One region of the Atlantibacter sp. genome, then DNA from elsewhere that is predicted to be linked to it. Evidence: predicted binding sites of a transcription regulator. Region 1 holds the regulator's gene; each other region holds the start of a gene.
What was found. The regulator LexA, encoded in region 1, represses DNA repair genes until DNA is damaged. The targets are predictions, from matches to a motif close to TNCTGTATGTACATACAGNA.
Positions count from the first base shown of each region.

Region 1 (4,484 bases):
AGTTACCGCCGACTTCGTCTTTATTCATGATGTAGTCCTCATCGTTCGGTTATAAACGCTAAATGTTTATCGTCCGTGTTTAACAGTTATTATCTGCTGGACGTGATAATGAGTTTAGTCGACCATTCCGACTCGTTTGAAACATTCAGAATCTTTAACCAAGCGCGAAAGATAAAAATCGGCATTAATGATACAAAAATTTTATATATCAAGCAGATAGCCAGAAATTAAATGAGAGTCAGCAGATGTAACTAACCATGACCCGTCTCGTTGAACCAGCTATTGCGCTGCCAGTGGCGCCGCCAGATGAGCCATAACGACAGCCCGCGCAATGCCAGAAATACCGCTACCGCCAGCCATAGCCCGTGATTACCCAGCCAGGGCAAAGCGATTAATGTCACGCCGAAACCCGCAGCCGCCACGGTCATACTGTTACGCATTTCCGCGCCACGGGTAGCGCCGATAAACATGCCGTCCAGCAGATAACACCACACGCCAACCAGCGGCAGCACCACCTGCCAGCCGAGGTAACGATCCGCTTGTTGTTGTAAAACCGGCAGCGAGGTCAGCATCGCAACAATATGCTCGCCCCACAGCGCATAAACCGTAGCGAACATCAGCGCCACCAGGCCCGCCTGGCGGCAGGCGGCATGCCAGACTTTGATCAGTTGGTTGCTGTTACCTGCGCCGTAAGCCTGCCCGGAATGGGCTTCCACCGCATAGGCGAAACCATCCAGTGCGTAGGCGGTGAACGTCAGCAGCGTCATCAGGACGGCATTCACCGCCACCACATCGCTCCCCATCCGCGCACCTAAAATTGTGACGCTGGCGAAACAGATTTGCAGCAGCAGCGAACGCAGCATGATGTCGCGATTGAGCGCCAGTAAACGCCAGATATCGCCGCGCCAGGCAGAGAGCAGCATTGCCGGATTGATGCCCCGCAGTGTCATGACATGCCAGGCCATCAGCAATCCGACGATCAGCGTGATGTATTCCGCCGCCACCGTTGCCAGCGCAGCGCCCTGCACGTTCATATCCAGCCCCACCACCAGCCACAGGTCGAGTGCGATATTCAGCACATTGCCAACAACCAGCAGGATCACTGGCGCTCGCGCGTACTGCACCCCCAATAACCAGCCTAACAGCACCAGGTTCGCCAGCGTCGCAGGCGCGCTTAGCCAGCGGATTTCCAGAAAGCGCCGCGCCTGATGTAATACTTCTTCGCTGCCGCCTACGATATGCAACGCCAGGTTAATCAGCGGGGTCTGTAACAGCATAATCGCCACCCCGGCCAGCACCGCCAGCAGTAGCGGTTGCACCAGGGCTCGCGCCATCGCCTGCGGGTTTTTTGCACCAAATGCCTGGGCGGTTAAGCCTGTAGTGCTCATTCTCAGAAACAGCAGCAGCATAAACAGAAAGCTGGTGGCGGTTGCGCCAATGGCGACACCGGCTAAATAAACCGGGCTATCGAGATGGCCGATAACGGCGGTATCCACCAGGCCGAGCAGCGGCACGGTAATATTGGAGAAGATCATGGGTAGCGCCAGGCGCCACAATGCTTTATCAGCAGACGTGAAAAATGGCATGACGCAATCCGTAGCGGTAGGGGATTCTATACCGTAACGCGGCGCGCTACGGCTTCAAATCAGGCAGCAGAGCTTACAGCCACTCGCCGTTGCGGATCACGCCGACGGCAAGCCCTTCAATAGAAAAGGCCTGCTGACGCAGGTCAACAACGATTGGGGAGAATTCGCTGTTTTCCGGCAGTAACTGCACCGTGTTGCCCTGTTTATTCAGACGCTTAACGGTCACTTCGTCATCAATGCGCGCGACCACCACCTGCCCGTTACGCACATCCTGAGTTTTATGCACCGCGAGCAAATCGCCGTCCATAATCCCGATATCTTTCATCGACATACCGCTAACGCGCAGCAGGAAATCCGCGCTGGGCTTAAACAAGCCGGGATCGACCTGGTAATGGCCTTCGATATGCTGCTGAGCTAACAGCGGTTCGCCCGCGGCAACGCGCCCAACCAGCGGCAGCCCCTCTTCCTCTTCCACCAGTAAACGCAGACCGCGCGACGCGCCAGAAACGATTTCAATTACCCCTTTACGCGCCAGGGCTTTTAAATGTTCTTCTGCAGCGTTAGGAGAACGAAAGCCCAGACGCTGTGCAATCTCCGCACGAGTGGGAGGCATGCCGGTTTGGCTGATGTGATCCCGAATGAGATCAAACACCTCTTGCTGTCTGGCCGTTAAACTTTTCATTCCGCCCCCTGGGTGCATATACAGTAATGCTGTGAGTATATACAGCTAACGGTGATTTTGAAACCACAAAATGAGCAAATATCCGCATGTTAGCGACATCTGGAAGAGTTATCGCAAATTTGACCAGAGCAATATGCCCCAGGTCATCAGCGCCAGTAAAATAGCAAACAGTACCGCCGCCGAGCCCATATCTTTGGCGCGCCCGGAAAGTTCATGAAATTCCGGGCCGATGCGATCGACCACCGCTTCGAGGGCGCTATTAAGGATCTCAACAATCATCACCAGAATGACGGAGCCAATCAGCAACACCCGGGTAATCGGATCGACATCCAGCCAGCAGGCGATAGCAATGGCGACAATCGCCGCGACGCCCTCCTGGCGAAACGCCGCTTCGTTCTTCCAGGCGGCGCAAATGCCTTTCCAGGAGTAACCTGCTGCTTTAATTATTCGTATCAACCCGGTGGTGTTATTCGCCATGAAAGGAAACCTTTTTAAAAAACGCGCATCAATAGCATTAAGCAACGAAACGTAAGCACCACAGAAATTCCCGCTTGTTTCTGATATTCTTGCGGTGCAATTGCATTATTAACCAGAGGCTTTACATCGTTTATGTCCGGCTGGCCACGAATTTACTACAAATTACTTAATTTACCATTACGCGTACTGGTAAAAAGCAAATCCATTCCGGCGGATCCGTGCGCCGAACTGGGGCTCGATACCTCGCGCCCGATTATGTACGTTCTTCCGTACAACTCGAAGGCGGACTTGCTGACGCTGCGCCAACAATGTCTGGCACACGATTTGCCCGACCCGCTGGAGCCTCTCGAAATTGACGGCACTCTGCTGCCGCGCCATGTGTTTATTCACGGCGGGCCGCGGGTATTCACCTATTACACGCCGAAAGAGGAGTCGATTAAGCTGTTCCACGACTATCTCGATCTGCATCGCAGCAATCCGCAACTTGATGTGCAGATGGTGCCGGTATCGGTGATGTTCGGGCGCGCGCCGGGCCGTGAAAAAGGCGAAGTAAACCCGCCGCTGCGGATGCTGAACGGCTTGCAGAAATTTTTTGCCGTTTCCTGGTTAGGGCGCGACAGCTTTGTACGCTTTTCGCCCTCGCTGTCACTGCGCCGCATGGCGGATGAACACGGCACCGATAAAACCATTGCCCAGAAGCTGGCGCGAGTGGCGCGTATGCACTTCGCCCGCCAGCGCCTGGCCGCCGTCGGGCCGCGTTTACCGGCGCGTCAGGACCTGTTTAATAAGCTGCTGGCCTCTAAAGCCATTGCCCGCGCGGTAGAAGACGAAGCGCGCAGCAAAAAAATCTCCCATGAAAAAGCCCAGCAAAATGCCGTGGCGTTGATGGAAGAGATTGCGGCGAACTTCTCTTACGAAACCATTCGTCTGATGGACCGCATTCTGGGCTTTACCTGGAACCGCCTCTATCAGGGCATTAATGTGCACAACGCCGAGCGGGTGCGCCAACTGGCGCATGACGGTCACGAACTGGTGTACGTTCCCTGCCACCGCAGCCATATGGACTATATGCTGCTGTCCTATGTGCTGTATCACCAGGGCCTTGTGCCGCCGCACATCGCTGCGGGTATCAACCTGAACTTCTGGCCAGCAGGCCCGATGTTCCGCCGCCTGGGCGCGTTCTTTATTCGTCGTACGTTCAAGGGCAACAAACTTTACTCCACGGTGTTCCGCGAGTATCTGGGCGAACTGTTCAGCCGCGGCTATTCGGTGGAGTATTTTGTTGAAGGGGGCCGTTCCCGTACCGGTCGCCTGCTGGACCCGAAAACCGGCACCCTGTCGATGACCATCCAGGCGATGCTGCGCGGCGGCACCCGCCCTATCACGCTGGTTCCTATCTACATCGGCTATGAACACGTGATGGAAGTGGGTACTTACGCCAAAGAGCTGCGTGGCGCGACCAAAGAGAAAGAGAACTTCGCGAAGATGGTTAGCGGGCTGAGCAAGCTGCGCAACCTGGGCCAGGGCTACGTAAACTTCGGCGAACCGATGCCGTTGATGACGTACCTGAACCAGCACGTGCCCGAATGGCGTGACTCCATCGACCCGATTGAAGCGATCCGCCCTGCCTGGCTGACGCCGACGGTGAATGCCATCGCGGCCGACCTGATGGTGCGCATCAACAACGCGGGCGCGGCTAACGCCATGAACTTATGCTGTACGGCGCTGCTGGCGTCGCG
Region 1 is NZ_DAMBQK010000008.1:34,404-38,887, reverse strand. Features, by position in the region: gene RT120_RS09565 (CsbD family protein) at 1-28, opposite strand, end outside; gene dinF (MATE family efflux transporter DinF) at 252-1,586, opposite strand; gene lexA (transcriptional repressor LexA) at 1,660-2,268, opposite strand; gene RT120_RS09550 (diacylglycerol kinase) at 2,377-2,745, opposite strand; gene plsB (glycerol-3-phosphate 1-O-acyltransferase PlsB) at 2,878-4,484, shown strand, end outside.

Region 2 (4,484 bases), on a different contig from region 1:
CCTGACGGGAAGCCCAGTTTGCCACATGATCGAGATCCGCCAGCACTTGAGCATCGGGCACTTTGCTGACCAGGCCGCTGAACAGCGACGGGATATCGTCATATTCCGCCGGATCGCCCTGGCGGAAATAGAGCTCCGGCGCGACGGCCAGGTAGCCTTCATGGGCCAGGCGGCGGCAAATATCGCGAATATGTTCGTGGACGCCGAAAATCTCCTGCACCACGATAACCACCGGTGAAGGCTGGTCGGAATTTTCCGGGCGGGCATACCAGGCCGGCATGTTTTCGCCCTGGCTTGGAATTGAAGTTTCGCCACAATGGATGGCATCTTCGGAGGTATGTACTACCGTTGAAGCGACAGGTGAAGCGGCGGAAGCAAATCCTGAAGGGTTATCTGTTGTGTTTTGTTTTGTCATGGCCAGGCTCCGTAACCATTTTTTTAGCGCAAACCTAACTATAGCCTGCGAGTCGAAAATTCGTATACGTAAAACCCGTTCCTGTGATCGTCACCGGGATGGGCTTTTATTGTGATTGATGTCACTATTTTATGGAAATGTTATGCAAGCGAATTCCATACAAGTGAATTGAGTCACGAAATTACCCTGGCAGCTTCTGTAAAGTACCCTTTTGCAGCTTCTGACAAACCGACCCAAAGAGGAGTCATTTATGTCTACGTCTGATGTTTTTCACCTCGGCCTTACAAAAAGCGACCTGCAGGGCGCAACGCTTGCCATCGTACCTGGCGACCCGGAACGAGTGGAAAAGATCGCCGCGCTGATGGATAAGCCGGTTAAGCTGGCATCACACCGCGAATTCACCTCCTGGCGCGCAGAGCTGGACGGCAAACCGGTTATCGTCTGCTCTACCGGTATCGGTGGCCCGTCTACCTCCATCGCTGTTGAAGAACTGGCACAACTGGGCATCCGTACTTTCCTGCGCGTGGGAACCACTGGTGCAATCCAGCCGCATATCAACGTTGGCGATGTGCTGGTAACGACGGCGTCCGTCCGCCTTGATGGCGCAAGCCTGCATTTCGCGCCGATGGAATACCCGGCGGTAGCGGATTTCGCCTGCACCACCGCGCTGGTAGAAGCGGCGAAAGCCGTGGGCGCTACCACACACATCGGCGTCACCGCCTCTTCCGACACCTTCTACCCAGGCCAGGAGCGTTACGACACCTTCTCCGGCCGCGTAGTCAGCCGCTACAAAGGCTCGATGGAAGAGTGGCAGCAGATGGGCGTAATGAACTATGAGATGGAATCGGCAACGCTGCTGACCATGTGCTCCAGCCAGGGGCTGCGTGCAGGGATGGTTGCCGGGGTTATCGTTAACCGCACCCAGCAGGAAATCCCGAACGCGCAAACCATGAAACAGACCGAAAGCCATGCGGTGAAAATCGTGGTTGAGGCTGCGCGCCGCCTGATCTAACGTACTTCGCCAGCCCTGCATTTCTGTTGGGCTGGCACCTGTCCCACCGGTTTTCCCTTCACTGGCGCGCGTTGTTTTGAATCTTTTGCGCGAAGCCTCGCAGTAAATGCCTTTAAAACTGGACATTTATCCAGCACAATCCCATTTTGCTCAGGTGGGGTTAATGCGGGAGGCATTATGGATTTCTCTCTGTTACTGATGGCGGCGGTTGCGCTGGCGGGCGTGTTGCTCGGCTGGCTGGGCGCAAGCCTGCGGGCATCGCAGCGTCAGGCTGAGCTGCTGGCGGAGCAGCGCGATGTGTTCAGTGAGTTGAGCGCGACGAAACAGGCGTATGAGCACTGGCGCGAAGAGTGCGAATTGCTTAACGGCGAACTGCGCACCCTGAGGGATATCAAAAGCTCGCTGGAAGCCGATCTGCGCGAAGTCACCACGCTGCTTGAAACCACGCGTCAGCATAACGACGATAAACTGCGTCAGATGGTGAGCAGCGAGCAGCGCCTCAGTGAGCAGTTCGAAAACCTCGCAAACCGCATTTTTGACCGCAGCCATCGCCAGGTGGAGGAGCAAAACCGCCAGAGCCTGAACGGGCTATTAACCCCGCTGCGCGAACAGCTTGATGGTTTTCGCCGCCAGGTGCAGGACAGCTTCGGCCAGGAAGCGCGTGAACGCCATACGCTGACCCATGAAATCCGCAATTTACAGCAGCTCAACGCGCAAATGGCCCAGGAGGCGATTAACCTGACCCGGGCGCTGAAAGGCGACAATAAAACCCAGGGCAACTGGGGGGAAGTGGTGCTGACGCGGGTACTGGAAGCATCCGGTTTACGCGAAGGGTATGAGTATCAAACCCAGGTCAATATTCAGTTAGACGATCGCAGCCGCATGCAGCCGGACGTGATTGTGCGTCTCCCCCAGGGCAAAGACGTGGTGGTAGACGCCAAAATGACGCTGGTAGCCTACGAGCGTTACTTTAACGCTGAAGATGAATATCAGCGTGAACTGGCGCTGAATGAGCACATCGCGGCCATTCGCAGCCATATTCGCTTACTCAGCCGTAAAGATTACCAACAGCTTCCCGGCTTGCGGTCGCTGGATTATGTCTTAATGTTTATTCCCGTCGAGCCCGCATTTTTACTGGCTATCGACCGGCAGCCGGAACTGATCAGCGAAGCGCTGAAAAGTAACATCATGCTGGTCAGCCCCACCACTTTGCTGGTGGCGTTACGCACCATTGCCAACCTGTGGCGGTACGAGCATCAAAACCAGAACGCCCAGCAAATTGCCGAACGCGCCGCAAAGCTGTACGACAAAATGCGGCTGTTTGTCGATGATATGTCTGCGGTCGGGCAGGGGCTGGATAAAGCGCAGGAAAACTACCGGCAGGCCATGAAAAAGTTCAGCTCCGGACGTGGAAACCTGCTGGTGCAGGCCGACGCGTTTCGCACGCTTGGCGTGGAAGTGAAGCGCGAGATTAATCCGGAAATGGTGGAGCAAGCGCGTCTGGATGACGAAGAGTTTCGTTTGCGCAGCATTGACGATGAGCTGGAAAACTATTCGCAAAACAACGCGCCAGGGCCGATTCCGCCTGTTCAGCGCACCGGTAACGATTGTTAAAACAGGCTTGAAACATAGGGCAATCGCGCCCAATCTGTTACACTTCACGAACATTTTTTATCAATAGCAGGCTCCGAAATGGTTGATGATTCACAGGACACAACGCACTTTGGCTTTCAGACCGTAGCGAAAGCGCAGAAGGCGGATATGGTGGCGCAGGTTTTCCATTCTGTTGCAGCGAAATATGACGTTATGAATGACCTGATGTCGTTCGGGATCCATCGTTTATGGAAGCGCTTTACTATTGATTGCAGCGGTGTGCGCCGTGGACAGAAGGTGTTGGATCTGGCGGGAGGGACAGGCGATCTGACGGCGAAGTTTTCCCGTCTGGTGGGCGAAACCGGTACGGTGGTGCTGGCGGATATCAACGATTCGATGCTGAAAATGGGCCGTGAAAAACTGCGCAATATCGGCGTGGTGGGCAACGTTGAATACGTTCAGGCCAACGCGGAAGCGCTGCCGTTCCCGGATAATACCTTTGATTGCATCACCATCTCGTTTGGCCTGCGCAACGTCACTGACAAAGACAAAGCGCTGCGCTCCATGTATCGCGTGTTGAAGCCCGGTGGCCGCCTGCTGGTGCTGGAGTTTTCCAAACCGGTTATCGACCCGTTAAGCAAAGCCTATGACGCTTACTCATTCCACGTGCTGCCGCGCATTGGCGAGCTGGTGGCGCAGGACGCGGAAAGTTACCGCTATCTGGCGGAATCTATCCGTATGCATCCAAACCAGGACACGCTGAAAGCGATGATGGCGGATGCCGGTTTCGATAACGTCGAATATTTCAATATGACCGCGGGTATTGTCGCGCTTCATCGTGGTTATAAGTTTTAAGGGAGGCCGCGGATGCCAATAACACCGCTTATTACCGCCGGTATCGAAGGGGCGTTAAACGCTTTTTTGTATCAGGATCGGGCGCTTAAATCTGCACGTCAGCGGTTGCAGGGAAAGGTGTTGCGTATTGCCCTCCGCGAATTCTCTACCCCGCTGGTATTGATCTTCAGCGAACAGCAGGTTGATGTGCTGGGGCAATGGGAAGGCGAGACCGACTGTTCGGTGACAACGCGTCTCTCCGTATTGCCGGAACTGCGCAACCGCCAGCAGTTGACTGCGCTGATCCGCCGTGGCGATCTGGAAGTCGAAGGCGATATCCAGGTGGTACAGAATCTGGTATCCCTGATGGATTTGGCAGAGTTCGACCCGGCTGAACTGCTTGCGCCCTACATTGGCGATATCGCCGCAGAAGGGCTGGGCAAATTTTTACGCACCGGCGCGCGCTTTGTGAAAAAAGGCGTTGAGCGCAATCAGCGCTATCTTGCAGAAGCGGTGACGGAAGAGTGGCGCATGGCCCCCAGCCCGCTGGAAGTCGCCTGGTTTGCTGAAGAAACTGAGGCACTTGCGCGCTCGCTCGATGCGCTTATTGGTCGTTTAGAAACGCTGGAG
Region 2 is NZ_DAMBQK010000022.1:14,868-19,351, reverse strand. Features, by position in the region: gene RT120_RS17185 (dienelactone hydrolase family protein) at 1-415, opposite strand, end outside; gene udp (uridine phosphorylase) at 666-1,427, shown strand; gene rmuC (DNA recombination protein RmuC) at 1,605-3,041, shown strand; gene ubiE (bifunctional demethylmenaquinone methyltransferase/2-methoxy-6-polyprenyl-1,4-benzoquinol methylase UbiE) at 3,120-3,875, shown strand; gene RT120_RS17165 (SCP2 domain-containing protein) at 3,888-4,484, shown strand, end outside.
Region 2: rmuC (DNA recombination protein RmuC) is a predicted target of LexA. The motif match lies at 1,544-1,563, and genes of this name have one in related genera.

Region 3 (4,484 bases), on a different contig from region 1:
AGATTCCGGCACGCCGAGACGACGGGTTTGCGCTTCGACGTTCAGCGGAATAGATGCGGCGCTGGAACGGCTGGTGAAGGCGAAGGTCAGCACCGGCCAGACTTTGCGGAAGTACTTCAGCGGGCTCACGCCGTTCACTGCCAGCAGCAGACCGTGCACCACAAACATGATGCCCAGACCCAGGTATGAGGCGACCACGAAGCTGCCCAGCTTGACGATGTCCTGTAGGTTGGAGCTGGCAACCACTTTGGTCATCAGCGCCATTACGCCGTAAGGGGTTAACTGCATTACCAGGCGAACCAGCTTCATCACCCAGCTTTGCAGGGTATCGATAGCGGTCAGCACGCGCTCGCCTTTCGGCGCATCGTCTTTCAGCAGTTTCAGTGCCGCCACGCCGAGGAAGGCCGCGAAAATGACCACGCTGATAATGGAGGTCGGGTTCGCGCCGGTGAGATCGGCAAACGGGTTTTTCGGAATAAACGACAGCAGCAGTTGCGGCACGCTCAGATCGGCCACTTTACCGGCGTAGTTAGTTTCAATGGCGCTCAGACGGGCGGTTTCCGCCGTGCCCTGCACCAGTCCTTCTGCGGTCAGGCCGAACAGGTTGGTCACCAGCACCCCCACCAGCGCCGCGATAAGCGTGGTGAACAGCAGCGTGCCGATAGTCAACAGACTGATTTTACCGAGCTGGGAGGCGTTATGCAGGCGGGCGACCGCACTCAGAATCGAGGCGAACACCAGCGGCATCACAATCATTTGCAACAGTTGTACATAACCGTTGCCGACCACGTTAAACCACTGGATAGAGGTTTTCAGGACTGGGCTATCTGCGCCGTAAATCGCATGCAGAACGCAGCCGAAGACCACGCCGATTACCAGACCCACTAATACTTTTTTTGCCAGACTCCACTGCCGGTGGCGAGTTTGCGCCAGCAACAGCAAGAGGATAACGAACACCACAATGTTCGCTATTAATGGAAAATTCATCCCCGTTCTCCTGTTTCACTGACAGGCTCGAAGTGGCCCGTCTTTATGGCGCAAAGGGTAACAGAAGACGCGGGGGGTTCTTATAATCAAATGGAATTGATTATATCCAAAAGTGGTTTTCTGCTGGTTTAACGCTCGGTCTGGTGATGAATAAAGCGATCGAACTGGTTTTGCAGTGAATTGATCATCTGGGATGACCAGCGGATAGCGCTATTCTCTGGCAGGCCCTGGGGCATCCACACGGCATAAACAAAGAACGCCATGCACAGCACCCGCTCAAGCTGGTTGCCTTTTTGCGGCATCAGGATCGGCAGACGGAAACGCCAGCGACAGGGCCACAGCAGCGGAACGCCCGCCGGGGTCAACATATCCGCAAGAATATGGCTCAGATAACCCAACACCATACCCTGAATGGCGTCCGCCGGAATAATCCAGCTATCAGGCACTTTGAGATAGAACAGCGTCAGGGCGATAAACACCGCCAGCAGGCTGTGGGTAAAGCCCCGGTGGCCAAAGGCTCGGGCGACGGGTTTAGAAATCCACTTTAGCCGCTGGCCGAGCAGCGACTTGGGGTGATCGATATCCGGCAGCAGACAGGTCAAAATTGCCGACGGAACAATATGCCACCAGTCCCCCTGCGCCAGCACAGGGGTGAGTTCGGCGTTTTTGGCAAACACCGCACACGCAATGGAGAAAAAAAGGTGGCCTTCCGCCGTCATGTTAAAAACCCAGAAAAAAGCTGACTGTCAATTCATCCAGTATAGGGTTTTTATACAGTAGACGGAAGCGGTGACGGTGTAACTCTTTGTCACTGAATTTTCATCGCGTTAGCGTGCCAGCCAGCCCCCATCCACAGCGATAGTGTAGCCATTGATATAGGCCGAGGCGTCGGAGGCTAAAAATACCGCCGGGCCCTGCAAATCTGCCGGTTCGCCCCAGCGCGCGGCGGGGATGCGATCGAGGATTTCCTGGTTGCGGGCAGCGTCTTCTCGCAGCTGTTGGGTATTGTTGGTCGCCATATAACCCGGTGCGATGGCGTTGACATTGATGTTGTGCGGCGCCCACTCATTGGCCAGCAGCCGGGTTAACCCTAACACGCCGCTTTTCGAGGCGGTATAAGAGGGAACGCGGATGCCGCCCTGGAAGGAGAGCATCGAGGCGATATTAATGATTTTTCCGCCGTCGCCCTGGGCGATAAACTGCCGGGCCACGGCCTGCGATAAAAAGAAGACCGATTTAAGATTCAGGTTCATGACGTCGTCCCAGTCTTGCTCGGTGAAATTCAGCGCGTCTTCCCGGCGGATAGTACCGGCGTTGTTGACCAGAATATCCACCCGGCCCATGCGTTCTACAGCGGTCTCTACAATGGCATTGATATCATCCTGACGGCTTAAGTCAGCCTGAATGGCGGTAAAACGCCGTCCCAGCGCCGTGACTTTTTGCTCGGTATCGTGCGGGATTTTGCGGTTGACGCCAACGATATCGCAGCCCGCCTGGGCAAGCCCTAGCGTCATTCCCTGACCCAGCCCGGTGTCACAACCCGTCACAATCGCGACTTTACCCGCAAGGTTAAATGCATCAAGAATCATAACGACCTCATTATCCATTGGATGTAATCGACATGCGCCCGCACGCCTGGCAACAGAATCATAGGCAGGGAAAATAAAATAACCAAGTTAAAGTAAAACAATGTTTCAAAAATATGATGGGGGTATTAAAAAGACGGCCTGAGCCGTCTTCATGGTGGGTAGTTACCCCAGAAGATGGGTGAGGGTGAGCTGTTCCAGTGAGTCGAGTTTACCGTCAGCGAGGACCCAGCGCGGGTCGGCACGATTTTCTGGAGCGGGCACCACAATTGAACGCATCCGCGCGGCTTTGGTGGCAATCATCCCGTTAACGGAGTCTTCCAGGGTGACGCAGCACAGCGGATCGACGCCCAGTTTGGCGGCGGCGTCCAGATAAACCTGCGGGTGCGGTTTACTATACGGTAAATTTTCCGCCGATGAGACCGCGTCAAACTGGTCACGCAAGCCAAGCATCGACAGCACGCTTTCCAGCATTCGCAGCGGAGATGCCGACGCCAGGCCCACTTTTAGCCCCTGCGCTTTGCATAGCGCCACCGCCTCGGGTACGCCAGGCAGTGCAGGGCGTTGCTCTTCAATCAGGGTAATCGCCCGGGTGATGATGCGATCGGTCACTTCCGCCTTTGAAGGGCCATTCCAGGGCTGGTGGATAAACCAGAGATCTACCACCAGGTCGATGCGTAAACCTAATGTATCAGGCAGTTCATGGCGGCGGGAAACGTCCACGCCAAGTGTCGCCATGATCTCCAGTTCCGCTTTATCCCATAGCGGTTCTGAATCAATCAGCAGGCCATCCATATCGAAAATCGCGGCGAGGATCGGGCGCGAATCAGGCATCGGTAATCACTCCTGTGGTTAACATGTCGTGTTATCAATAGCCTGAAAATCAGCTTATCGCTACCGCTTTGTGAATTTCGCAGTAAACTTCAGGCGGAGAATCTGTTGAGCAGGTAGACTTGTTTCGAGAATGTAGCGTCTTAAAAGGGGAAAGAATGACGTACCAACAAGCTGGACGCATTGCTGTTATAAAACGCCTTGCCGGGTGGATTATTTTTATACCCGCCGTTATTTCAACGCTGATTTCAGTACTGAAATTTATGTATGAGCACAGCGAAAAGCAGCCGGGCATCAATGCCGTGATGCTGGATTTCGCCCATATCATGATTGATATGATGCGCTTTAATACGCCGTTCCTGAATTTTTTCTGGTACAACTCGCCGCTGCCTGACTTCCCGCATCAGGCGAATGTCACGTTCTGGATTATTTTTATATTCATTTTCGTCGGGCTGGCGCTACAGGCGTCCGGCGCGCGGATGAGCCGCCAGGCGCGTTTCCTGCGCGAGGGCATTCAGGACCAGTTGATTCTGGAACAGGCGAAAGGGGCTGACGGCCTGACCAAAGCGCAGCTAGAAGATCGCATCGTTGTGCCTCGCCATACTATTTTTCTTCAGATATTCCCGCTGTATATCCTGCCGGTCATTGTGATTATTGCCGGGTATTTCTTCTTTAAGCTGTTGGGCTTTATGTAAAAAAACGCTCCCGGCCGGGAGCGTTGTCGTTAAGCCGCCAGTATCCTTTCCAGCGCTTTTTGCGCCGCCACCAGATGATTACCGCCAAACAAAATGGCGCGGTTTAACAAGGTATAGAGCTGGTACAGCGGCTGGCGCTGGAGAAAGCCTGCGGGTAAGGGGGAAACAGACTGGTAGCCATCGTAAATTTGCGGCGGCTGGTCAGGGTGCAGCGGCAGCATCGCCAGATCGCATTCGCGGTCGCCCCAGTAGCAGGCCGGGTCGAAGATATAAGGCCCGTCCGGCCCCAGCGCGCAGTTCCCGGACCACAAGTCTCCGTGTAATAACGACGGCTGAGGCTGGTGGGAGGCTAACTGTGCGGCTACCACGTCGACAATCAGATCGA
Region 3 is NZ_DAMBQK010000009.1:97,969-102,452, reverse strand. Features, by position in the region: gene RT120_RS10670 (L-cystine transporter) at 1-987, opposite strand, end outside; gene RT120_RS10665 (metal-dependent hydrolase) at 1,116-1,706, opposite strand; gene kduD (2-dehydro-3-deoxy-D-gluconate 5-dehydrogenase KduD) at 1,815-2,576, opposite strand; gene hxpB (hexitol phosphatase HxpB) at 2,739-3,407, opposite strand; gene RT120_RS10650 (YniB family protein) at 3,563-4,099, shown strand; gene RT120_RS10645 (fructosamine kinase family protein) at 4,129-4,484, opposite strand, start outside.
Region 3: RT120_RS10665 (metal-dependent hydrolase) is a predicted target of LexA. The motif match lies at 1,729-1,748, and genes of this name have one in related genera.

Region 4 (4,484 bases), on a different contig from region 1:
CGACTGGGTGGTAGAAGAACAACTGCCAGTGATCCTGGTGGTGGGCGTTAAATTGGGCTGCATCAATCACGCCATGCTGACTGCCGCTGCCGTACAAGCTGCCGGGTTACGTTTAGCGGGCTGGATCGCCAACGACGTGACGCCGCCCGGCGCGCGTCATCAGGATTATTTAGCCTCGCTACAGGCGCGTATTCCTGCGCCGCTGCTCGGCGAAATTCCCTGGCTTAACGACCCGTTTACCCAGGATACAGGCCGTTTTCTGGATATTTTCCTGCTCGATTAACAGTGAATCAAGGGCAGCAGGCGCGGGTTATCGAGTTGCGCCACGCTGCCCTGCGCCACGCTTCTCCCTTTGTGCAGCAGGCAAAAACGCTCGGCCACTCGGCGGATAAACGACATCCGCTGCTCTACCATCAAAATCGACAGGCCGAACTCGCGGTTTAGCCGCAGTAACACATCCCCCAGCTTGTGAATAAACCCGGCGCTGTTGCCGCGCGTGGGTTCATCCAGAATCAATAATGCCGGCTGGATCACCAGTGCATTGGCCAGCGCCAGCCGCTGCTGGTTCTCATCGCTCAGCGCCGCGCCGCGCGTGTGGCGCAGCGGATACAGTTCGGGAAACAGCGTAAAGGTCGATTCAGGGATCGTTCCGTGGTTCTCTCCGGCGGCGCGCAGGGCGATGAGCAGGTTCTCTTCCACCGTTAACCCGGAAAAAATCCGCCGGTCGTGAGGCACGTAACCGATGCCCAGCGCGGCGCGCATATCGGCGCTGGCGTCAGTGAGCTGTTGCGGCGCAAATCCGGCATGTCGCCAGACGATAGTGCCGCTCTGGACTGGCAGATGCCCGGTAATGCAGTTTAGCAACGTGGTTTTTCCCATCCCCTGTGCGCCGGTAATGCAGATGCACTCCCCGGGGAGCATCTCCAGATCCACATTCCATAAAACATGGCGTTCGCCATAAAACTGATTCACTGAATGCAAACTCAACATAAATGCTCCTGGGTTGTACCGCGACGGATTCAGGAATACTGCAATTCCTCTGCCAGTGCGGCTGCGGATGAGCAGCGAGAAGTAAAATTAAGAATAAACTCACACATTCGGCGTATTCCTGCGCTTGCGGGTAATAGCGCAAGATAGCGCTGCACTTTAACAGTGCTTTAACATTCTCCGCTGGTGCAGCGGTGCGACCAGTAGCGGTACGGTTGCGCAACGGATCCGCCAGGCATGTCAGTTTTGGCAAAAAACCACCAAAATTAGCGATAAATTTTTTTTTACCCGACCGGCCCACCAAAAGCAGGGTTTGTCCTGGGCGGCGAGGCTTCAGGGCTGCACCCACTTATCCACTATTCCTGTGGATAACCTTGTGCATTAGAGTTAGAAAACTGGTGGGAAGCGAGAGAATACGCGGGTTGCGCATGAATTGGCGCGAAAGGCGGCTCATAAAAATTTAGTTTATTTTACAACAGATTATATAAAATCAATGGTTGTCAAAAAAGTGTCACGGGTTGCCACAAAACTTTCATTACCTTGCTTGACAAATGTTAAAAAACCGGTTCGTTTGGGGATAACCGGCTATTGCGCACCAATATATCCTGTTTATACTTTTGCCGGCGGTTGACCGCAAAATTTTGGTGTTAAATCAAGTGTATCCTGTACTGTGTTTTTATCCAGTCTTTTGCGTTGGCAAATTGACCGTGAGGGAGTAAAATTATCCATTCCCCCCGCAACGCGCCAGGTATCCAATGAGTAAACCGTTCAAACTCAATTCCGCTTTTACGCCCTCCGGTGACCAACCCGAGGCGATCCGCCGTCTGAAAGAGGGGCTTGAGGATGGCCTTGCCCATCAAACGCTGCTGGGGGTTACCGGCTCGGGGAAAACGTTCACCGTGGCGAATGTCATTGCCGATTTGCAGCGCCCAACCATGGTGCTGGCGCCCAACAAAACGCTGGCGGCACAGCTGTATGGCGAGATGAAAGAGTTCTTCCCGGATAACGCCGTAGAGTATTTCGTCTCGTACTACGATTACTACCAGCCTGAAGCCTACGTGCCGAGCTCAGACACCTTTATCGAGAAAGACGCCTCGGTGAACGAACACATTGAGCAGATGCGTTTATCCGCCACCAAAGCGCTATTAGAGCGCCGGGACGTGGTGGTGGTGGCATCGGTGTCCGCTATTTACGGTCTGGGCGACCCGGATCTGTATCTCAAGATGATGCTGCACCTCACCAACGGCATGATTATCGACCAGCGCGCCATTCTGCGCCGCCTGGCGGAGTTGCAGTACACCCGCAACGATCAGGCGTTCCAGCGCGGCACCTTCCGGGTGCGCGGCGAAGTGATCGACATCTTCCCGGCAGAATCGGATGACGTGGCGCTGCGCGTGGAGCTGTTCGATGAAGAAGTCGAGCGCCTGTCGCTGTTCGATCCGCTTACCGGCCAGGTTGAAGGGGTGATCCCACGTTTTACTATCTACCCGAAAACCCACTACGTGACGCCGCGCGAGCGCATTGTGCAGGCGATGGAAGAGATCAAAGTGGAACTGGCCGATCGCCGCAAGGTGCTGCTGGCCAACAATAAGCTGCTGGAAGAGCAGCGCCTGACCCAGCGTACCCAGTTCGATTTAGAGATGATGAACGAGCTGGGCTACTGCTCCGGCATCGAGAACTACTCGCGCTATCTGTCCGGGCGCGGTCCGGGCGAAGCGCCGCCGACCCTGTTTGACTACCTGCCTGCCGACGGCCTGCTGGTGGTGGACGAATCCCACGTCACTATTCCGCAAATCGGCGGGATGTACCGTGGCGACCGGGCGCGTAAAGAAACTCTGGTGGAGTACGGCTTCCGACTGCCGTCAGCGCTGGATAACCGCCCGATGAAGTTTGAAGAATTCGAAGCGCTGGCCCCGCAAACTATCTATGTCTCGGCCACGCCGGGCAATTATGAACTGGAAAAATCCGGTAGCGAGATTATTGACCAGGTGGTGCGCCCGACCGGGCTCCTCGATCCGGTTATCGAAGTGCGTCCGGTGGCGACCCAGGTGGACGATCTGCTGTCGGAAATCCGCAAGCGCGCCGCCATCAACGAGCGCGTACTGGTCACCACGCTGACTAAACGCATGGCGGAAGACCTTACCGAGTATCTCGAAGAGCACGGCGAGAAGGTGCGTTATCTGCACTCGGATATTGATACCGTGGAGCGTATGGAAATCATCCGCGACCTGCGTCTGGGCGAGTTTGACGTGCTGGTGGGCATCAACTTACTGCGTGAGGGCCTGGATATGCCGGAAGTGTCGCTGGTGGCGATTCTGGATGCCGATAAAGAGGGCTTCCTGCGTTCCGAGCGTTCGCTTATCCAGACCATTGGCCGCGCGGCGCGTAACGTTAACGGCAAGGCGATCCTGTACGGCGACAAGATCACCCCGTCAATGGCGAAAGCCATTGGCGAGACTGAGCGCCGTCGCGAGAAGCAGCAACGCTATAACGAAGAAAATGGCATTGTGCCGCAGGGGCTTAACAAGAAGGTGGTGGATATTCTGTCTCTGGGCAGCGGTCTCGCCAAAACCCGTAGTAAAGGGCGTGGTAAAACCCGCAGTGCTGCTGAGGTTGAAGCCGCGGAACTGGCGCTTACGCCAAAAGCGCTCCAGCAGAAAATCCATCAGCTGGAAGCACAGATGCTGCAACATGCGCAGAATCTGGAGTTCGAAGAGGCTGCCGCAATCCGCGACCAGTTGCATCAGCTGCGCGAACTGTTTATCGCTGCCTCCTGATACGCCGGTTATCCCATCTTCTGGACCACTTTATCCAGTGCCGCCCGCAGCAAATGCCTGTCGTGGCGGTAGGGGATATCTTCCGCTTCCAGCGGCTCCTGAATAATCACCTTCTCTGTTAGCCCGGAAATATCGACTTTCGGGCCGACCACCACCGCATCCACCAGTGGTTTCCCGACGTAGCGTTCCATAATGGCCAATTTTTCTGGTATCGACAGTTGCGCAGCGGGAACGCTCAGTTCACGGGCTAAATTGCCGATATACACCACCGGGGCGGGGGTGCGTCTCAGCGCCTGGGCGAGATCGGGCAGTAACAGCAGCGGCATCAGGCTGGTGTAAAAGCTGCCGGGCCCCATCAGGATCAAATCCGCTTCACCAATCGCCTGTAACGCTTCGCGGGTTGCCGGGGCGTTGGGGTAGAGCGACAGTTGCTGCGGCGGCTCGCGCAGTTGATCAATATTCACTTCACCATAAACATCATGCCCATCGGCGTCGGTCGCCATTAAATCCACCGGTTGCTCAGACATGGGGATTAAAAACGCGTCTACTTTCAGCAGGTTTCTTATTAAATTAATCGCTTCTAAGGGCCTGACGCTTAAGTGATCTAACGCCTTTAACATCAGATTTCCGAGGTTATGACCGGATAATTCACCGTTACCGCCAAAACGGTACTCAAACATTGCGGAAGCAACGCTCGGCTCGGTAATTAACTGGTTTAAA
Region 4 is NZ_DAMBQK010000005.1:33,514-37,997, forward strand. Features, by position in the region: gene bioD (dethiobiotin synthase) at 1-283, shown strand, start outside; gene RT120_RS06745 (ATP-binding cassette domain-containing protein) at 280-990, opposite strand; gene uvrB (excinuclease ABC subunit UvrB) at 1,743-3,764, shown strand; gene yvcK (uridine diphosphate-N-acetylglucosamine-binding protein YvcK) at 3,773-4,484, opposite strand, start outside.
Region 4: uvrB (excinuclease ABC subunit UvrB) is a predicted target of LexA. The motif match lies at 1,654-1,673, and genes of this name have one in related genera.